Regions from separate parts of the Gottfriedia sp. NPDC057948 genome, predicted to be linked through region 1. Evidence: a T-box and tRNA genes for the amino acid it is inferred to sense, from the RefSeq annotation. Region 1 holds a T-box; the other holds one or more tRNA genes.
What was found. The T-box of region 1 lies ahead of ileS (isoleucine--tRNA ligase). A T-box ahead of a tRNA ligase gene usually reads a tRNA of that ligase, here a tRNA-Ile.
Positions count from the first base shown of each region.

Region 2: it has a tRNA-Ile gene. The T-box ahead of ileS (isoleucine--tRNA ligase) is inferred to sense a tRNA for this amino acid. The anticodon was not compared.

Region 1 covers NZ_JBHVPN010000021.1:60,237-63,486, reverse strand. The annotation lists gene corA (magnesium/cobalt transporter CorA) at 1-732, opposite strand, end outside; T-box leader at 1,098-1,342, shown strand; gene ileS (isoleucine--tRNA ligase) at 1,409-3,250, shown strand, end outside.
Region 2 covers NZ_JBHVPN010000005.1:221,056-224,305, forward strand. The annotation lists gene ACFVRR_RS11435 (bifunctional transcriptional activator/DNA repair enzyme AdaA) at 1-487, opposite strand, end outside; tRNA gene ACFVRR_RS11440 (tRNA-Glu) at 980-1,051, opposite strand; tRNA gene ACFVRR_RS11445 (tRNA-Ser) at 1,063-1,153, opposite strand; tRNA gene ACFVRR_RS11450 (tRNA-Asn) at 1,160-1,234, opposite strand; tRNA gene ACFVRR_RS11455 (tRNA-Ile) at 1,255-1,331, opposite strand; tRNA gene ACFVRR_RS11460 (tRNA-Gly) at 1,349-1,419, opposite strand; tRNA gene ACFVRR_RS11465 (tRNA-His) at 1,426-1,501, opposite strand; tRNA gene ACFVRR_RS11470 (tRNA-Thr) at 1,511-1,583, opposite strand; tRNA gene ACFVRR_RS11475 (tRNA-Phe) at 1,664-1,739, opposite strand; tRNA gene ACFVRR_RS11480 (tRNA-Asp) at 1,748-1,823, opposite strand; tRNA gene ACFVRR_RS11485 (tRNA-Met) at 1,828-1,904, opposite strand; tRNA gene ACFVRR_RS11490 (tRNA-Ser) at 1,962-2,054, opposite strand; tRNA gene ACFVRR_RS11495 (tRNA-Ile) at 2,063-2,139, opposite strand; tRNA gene ACFVRR_RS11500 (tRNA-Met) at 2,149-2,222, opposite strand; tRNA gene ACFVRR_RS11505 (tRNA-Ala) at 2,251-2,323, opposite strand; tRNA gene ACFVRR_RS11510 (tRNA-Pro) at 2,334-2,410, opposite strand; tRNA gene ACFVRR_RS11515 (tRNA-Arg) at 2,435-2,511, opposite strand; tRNA gene ACFVRR_RS11520 (tRNA-Leu) at 2,522-2,608, opposite strand; tRNA gene ACFVRR_RS11525 (tRNA-Gly) at 2,617-2,691, opposite strand; tRNA gene ACFVRR_RS11530 (tRNA-Leu) at 2,720-2,802, opposite strand; tRNA gene ACFVRR_RS11535 (tRNA-Lys) at 2,823-2,898, opposite strand; tRNA gene ACFVRR_RS11540 (tRNA-Thr) at 2,906-2,978, opposite strand; tRNA gene ACFVRR_RS11545 (tRNA-Val) at 2,982-3,057, opposite strand; rRNA gene rrf (5S ribosomal RNA) at 3,063-3,178, opposite strand.

The DNA of each region.
Region 1 (3,250 bases):
TGTTGAAATATAACTTTCTCTGATGTCATTTGCCATTTCCCTGTTATCTGCAATGTCATCTAATAGTTTTAATAAATGATCGTAGACGATTCGCAATTTCTTTGTCGTTTCTTTGTCAATTTCAACGTGGGTTGAATTTAATATACGATAAATTAAATCTTTTGTTGGTTTAACTGTTTTTCTTACTTTTGATAATTTGCTTAATTGTGTTTTAATTCCATCGATCATGCTTAAATCGGAATTTGTTCCTAATTCATCAATCTCTTCGATGTCATCTTCAATTTTTTGGACGATTGGAAAGAATTTATCAACAATTTCATCAGAAATGTGATACAGGATTCGTTCTGGTTTTATTCCTTTTGTACTCTTTAATCCTTTTAGTTTATTCCACACAATTTGTATCGCATTTGACTCCTCCCAGCAAAATGAAACGATGTACTTGTGGGACAAAAAGAGATCGATTTCAGCTTGTTCCATGTTCTCCTGCAATGATTGTAGAATGATAAAACGATAGCCATCGTAATAATCCATTTTCGGTCTTTCTTTATAACTTACACAATGCTTAATTGCTATTTCATCGAATTGGAATTGAGTTTGCAATAAGTCAATTTCTTCTTTTTCAGGTTTTCCAAAATCGACCCAAACCCAATCAATTTGTTCGGAATTTAATTCTTCAATTGATACATCAAACGCATGGGTTCCGTCCTTGTATACAGCCATCGTTTTGATCATTTCGGCACCCCTTTTTCTCTTTAATTTTCTCCAAAATCAGTTTAACACAATATTCTCCATTAGTTTTTAAAAAAATTATGAGAAAGTATTAACGATTAACAAAAGATTGTTTAGTTTAAAATTGTAAAATTAGATTAGAATTGAATAAGGTAGAGAAATAATGGCTGCTTTTCTTTCCTTAGTGGCGGAAAATAGTGAAAAGTGATAAAAAGATATTTTACGATCAAAAGGATCATTAACTTTGACATTTAGAAGTTTCTTTTGCAATTGGAGTTCGGAATTTAAATTAAGTAAAAAATAAATTTAAGAAAACTTTGACTTTTTAGTAGTCGATGGATATAATAAATAACAATTAAAGCACACAAATGAATTCAATGACGAGAAAAGTAATTTTCGTTACTGTTCTACAGAGAGCCGGGGAAGCTGAAATCCGGTGAATAGTACTTAAATGAAGATCCTCTCCGAGAAGTCAAACTGAAAACATAAGTAGGTTTGAACGGGTGTCTACCGTTAAAAGGAATGCGTATGATTGTACGTGACTGAGTGCTATTGAAGAGCGGAATGTTTTCAATAGAATTAGGGTGGTATCGCGGTTAAACCCGTCCCTTATTATAGGGGCGGGTTTTTGTGTGCTTAAAAAAAAGAAGAGAGGCGATATCAAATGAAAAAAGAAAACATAAAAGAATCTGTTCAAAATCGTGAAAAAAGGATTAGTGAACTTTGGTCTAAAGAAAATACTTTTATTAAATCAGTTGAACAAAGAGAACATAATCAATCTTTTGTTTTTTATGAAGGTCCCCCAACTGCAAATGGACTACCACACGTTGGTCACGCATTAGGTCGTACGATAAAAGATGTGGTAGCTAGATATAAAACTATGGCTGGTTTCCAAGTTGTTCGTAAAGCTGGATGGGATACGCATGGTTTACCAGTTGAACTCGGTGTTGAAAAGATGTTAGGCATTTCAGGTAAGGCAGAAATTGAACGTTATGGTGTAAAAGCTTTTCTTGATAAATGTAAAGAAAGTGTTTTTACTTACGAGAAACAATGGCGAGACTTTACTGAGCAGTTAGGTTATTGGGTGGATATGGATGATCCTTATGTAACACTGGACAATTCTTATATCGAAAGTGTATGGAATATCCTCGGGACAATTCATGAAAAAGGTTTACTAGTAAAAGGTCATCGTGTTTCACCTTATTGCCCTAGCTGTCAAACATCACTAAGCTCACATGAGGTAGCGCAAGGATATAAGGACGTTAAGGATTTATCTGCAACCGTTAAGTTTAAATTGCAAGATGAAGAAAATGTCTATTTGCTTGGATGGACGACAACTCCGTGGACACTTCCAGCTAATGTAGCCTTAGCTGTAAATCCAACAATGGAATATGTTCGTGCTAAAAAAGGTGAGGAAGTATATATTCTTGCTAAGGCATTAGTAGATAAAGTGCTAAAAGCTGATTACGTCATTTTATCTGAATTTCTTGGGACAGATCTAATCGGTATTAGTTATTTACCACCATTTAATTTTGTAAAGGTTGAAGTTGGTCATAAAGTTGTGAAAGCAGATTTTGTAACTGAAAGTAGTGGTACTGGAATTGTTCATATCGCACCTGCATACGGTGAAGATGACTACAAGGTTGTACAAGAAAATGGGTTATCTTTTGTAAATGTAGTGAATGAAAAGGGCCAATATACTGATGAAGTACCTAATTTTCAAGGTCGTTTTGTTAAAGAGTGTGATGTAGATATAGTGAGGTATTTAGCCGAAAACGAATTATTATTTAGTAAAGAAAAATATGAGCACAGCTATCCGCATTGTTGGCGTTGTGATTCACCTTTACTCTATTATGCGAATGAAAGTTGGTTTATTAAAACGACCGCTTTAAAGGATGAGTTTATTAAAAATAATGAAGAAGTTACATGGCATCCAGATCATATAAAATACGGTCGATTCGGTAATTTTTTAGAACAAATGGTAGATTGGAATATTAGCCGAAAAAGATATTGGGGCACCCCATTAAATGTTTGGGAATGTGTTTCATGTAATCATCAATTAGCACCAAAAAGTATAAATGAATTATGTAACCATTCGGTTGAAGAAATTGACAATTCAATTGAACTGCACAAACCTTTTGTAGATGAAGTGACTCTTAACTGTCCAAATTGTAAAGGGAATATGAAAAGAACACCTGAAGTAATTGATGTCTGGTTCGATAGCGGTTCGATGCCATTTGCCCAATATCATTATCCTTTTGAAAATAAGGAGAAATTTGCAAAACAATTCCCAGCAGATGTTGTCATTGAAGGGATTGATCAAACGAGAGGCTGGTTCTATAGTTTACTTGCAGTATCTACTTTATTTACCGGGAAGGTACCGTATAAACGAGTATTATCTCTAGGCCATGTTTTAGATGAAAATGGACAAAAAATGTCTAAAAGTAAAGGGAATGCACTAGATCCAGTAGAATTAATTCAAAAATATGGTGCTGATTCATTAAGATGGGCTTTATTGGTA
Region 2 (3,250 bases), on a different contig from region 1:
AATGTGCAGAACCTTTAAAACCAAGATTATGAGCTATTTCAGTTATGGTTTTCTCAGTATCTCGTAATAATCTCAAAGCTTCAATCATTCTTAACCTAGTTGCGTATTCTAACGGAGATAAACCTGTGGATTTTTTAAATAATCTTTGCAAATGAAATTTACTTACTCCAACTTCAATTGCTAACCGATCCAGTGTTAAACTATTTCGATATTCTTTTTCAATAAAATGTTTGGCAGATAAAATAATATCCTCCTCATTTGAGTGAAGTAAATCAGGACGACATCTTTTACATGGACGGTACCCATCTTTAATTGCCAAAGAAAATGACGGATAATATGACACATTTTCTTTTAATGGGGTTCTTGACTTACAAGAAGGTTTACAACAGATTCCAGTGGACTTAACTGCATAAATAAACACTCCATCGTAGTTTTCATCGCATGATTCAACTGCATCCCACATGACCTGATTATTTAATCCGTTCATTTAATCACCTCATCTTTAGCTATTCACATTTTAACACTAAGATCATGCGCTTGCTTTCAATTTCTTGCTTTCTAATTTCTTTGGTCTTGTAATATTTATTATTTGAAGAACACTTTAAAAAAATGGATTTAAACCACATTTTAACTAAAGGGTGAGGATAAAATGATGTTGGAATTTAAAATGAGTGAAAAAGACTTTAAGTTTTGATAATGAAGAATATTGATCCGAATGAAGATTAATGGAAAAGGAGAAGGGCGAGATTGTGGAGAACTAAGACTGAGATGTGCTGTTTCCATTACTTTATTTGTAAATAGACAGAAGCCATATTGAATCTATGAGAGTTAACTCTCTGTAAATCCTAAAACGTACAAAGAATACTCTAATATAATGAAGAAAAGACGTATTCAATTAAAGCCCTTTCACTAAAATCATAAAAAAGACAAATAAAAAACTCAGTTACCTGTGTTATCACAAATAACTGAGCTTTAGTTATGACCCGTACGGGACTCGAACCCGTGTTACCGCCGTGAAAGGGCGGTGTCTTAACCGCTTGACCAACGGGCCAAAAAAAAATATGGCAGAGAAGAAGGGATTCGAACCCTCGCACCGGTTACCCGATCTACACCCTTAGCAGGGGCGCCCCTTGAGCCACTTGGGTACTTCTCTATCATATGGCTCCGCAGGTAGGATTCGAACCTACGACCACTCGGTTAACAGCCGAGTGCTCTACCACTGAGCTACTGCGGAAAAATTAATTTTAAATTTAATGGTGGGCCTAAATGGACTCGAACCATCGACCTCACGCTTATCAGGCGTGCGCTCTAACCAGCTGAGCTATAGGCCCATTAAATTTTATAAAAAAGCGGGTGATGGGAATCGAACCCACGACCGAAGCTTGGAAGGCTTCTATTTTACCATTAAACTACACCCGCATAATATGGGGCGACCGATGGGAATCGAACCCACGAGTGTCGGAACCACAATCCGATGCGTTAACCACTTCGCCACGACCGCCATAAAGAGTGCCGACTAGAGGACTTGAACCCCCAACCTACTGATTACAAGTCAGTTGCTCTACCAATTGAGCTAAGTCGGCATATTATTAACTTAACTAAATCAATTAGTTTTATTACTTATATAATTTGCTCTACTATAATAATCATTTTTAATTTAAGATGGTGGCTCGGGACGGAATCGAACCGCCGACACGAGGATTTTCAGTCCTCTGCTCTACCGACTGAGCTACCGAGCCATCTTAAATGGCGGTCCCGACCGGGATCGAACCGGCGATCTCCTGCGTGACAGGCAGGCATGTTAACCGCTACACCACGGGACCATTTTGGTTGCGGGGACAGGATTTGAACCTGCGACCTTCGGGTTATGAGCCCGACGAGCTACCAGACTGCTCCACCCCGCGATAATGAGGATACTATTTAATATAGTTCCATGAAAGTTATATGAAATTTAATAAAAATGGAGGAGTAAGAGGGATTCGAACCCCCGCGGGCTGTTACACCCCTGTCGGTTTTCAAGACCGATCCCTTCAGCCAGACTTGGGTATTACTCCATTATAAGTGGTGGACCTTGTAGGACTCGAACCTACGACCGGACGGTTATGAGCCGTCTGCTCTAACCAGCTGAGCTAAAGGTCCTTAAATAAGTAGCGGCGGAGGGAGTCGAACCCACGACCTCACGGGTATGAACCGTACGCTCTAGCCAGCTGAGCTACACCGCCATAATAAGTTAATTTAAGTTTCTTTAAGTGGAGCCTAGCGGGATCGAACCGCTGACCTCCTGCGTGCAAGGCAGGCGCTCTCCCAGCTGAGCTAAGGCCCCATGTTTTAAATGGTCGGGAAGACAGGATTTGAACCTGCGACCCCCTGGTCCCAAACCAGGTGCTCTACCAAGCTGAGCCACTTCCCGTTCAGAATAACAGGTGAAATAATATGGCGCGCCCGAAAGGACTCGAACCCATAACCTTTTGATCCGTAGTCAAACGCTCTATCCAATTGAGCTACGGGCGCATATTATAAATGGTACCGAGGGCCGGACTCGAACCGGCACGGGGTCAACCCCCGCAGGATTTTAAGTCCTGTGTGTCTGCCATTCCACCACCCCGGCAGCATATGTGGAGCGGAAGACGGGGCTCGAACCCGCGACCCCAACCTTGGCAAGGTTGTATTCTACCACTGAACTACTTCCGCGTATACTGCTTTAACTTATAAATTTAAATGGTGCGGGTGAAGGGACTCGAACCCCCACACCGAAGTACTAGATCCTAAGTCTAGCGCGTCTGCCAATTCCGCCACACCCGCAATATTCTCTTTTGAGAAAATGGTGAGCCATGAAGGATTCGAACCTTCGACCCTCTGATTAAAAGTCAGATGCTCTACCTACTGAGCTAATGGCTCAAAAGAGTGCCGACTAGAGGACTTGAACCCCCAACCTACTGATTACAAGTCAGTTGCTCTACCAATTGAGCTAAGTCGGCATATGGTGGAGGATGACGGGCTCGAACCGCCGACCCCCTGCTTGTAAGGCAGGTGCTCTCCCAGCTGAGCTAATCCTCCATCAAACCAAGCGACGTTCTACTCTCACAGGGGGAAACCCCCAACTACCATCGACGCTGAAGAGCTTAACTGCCGTGTTCGGTATGGGAACGGGTGTGACCTCTTCGCTATCATCACTTGATTCATTTTCTTTAGGACACTAATTATTATATCAAATTTCATTTAAAAGTCAATAACTTTTTTGAAGTTTTTT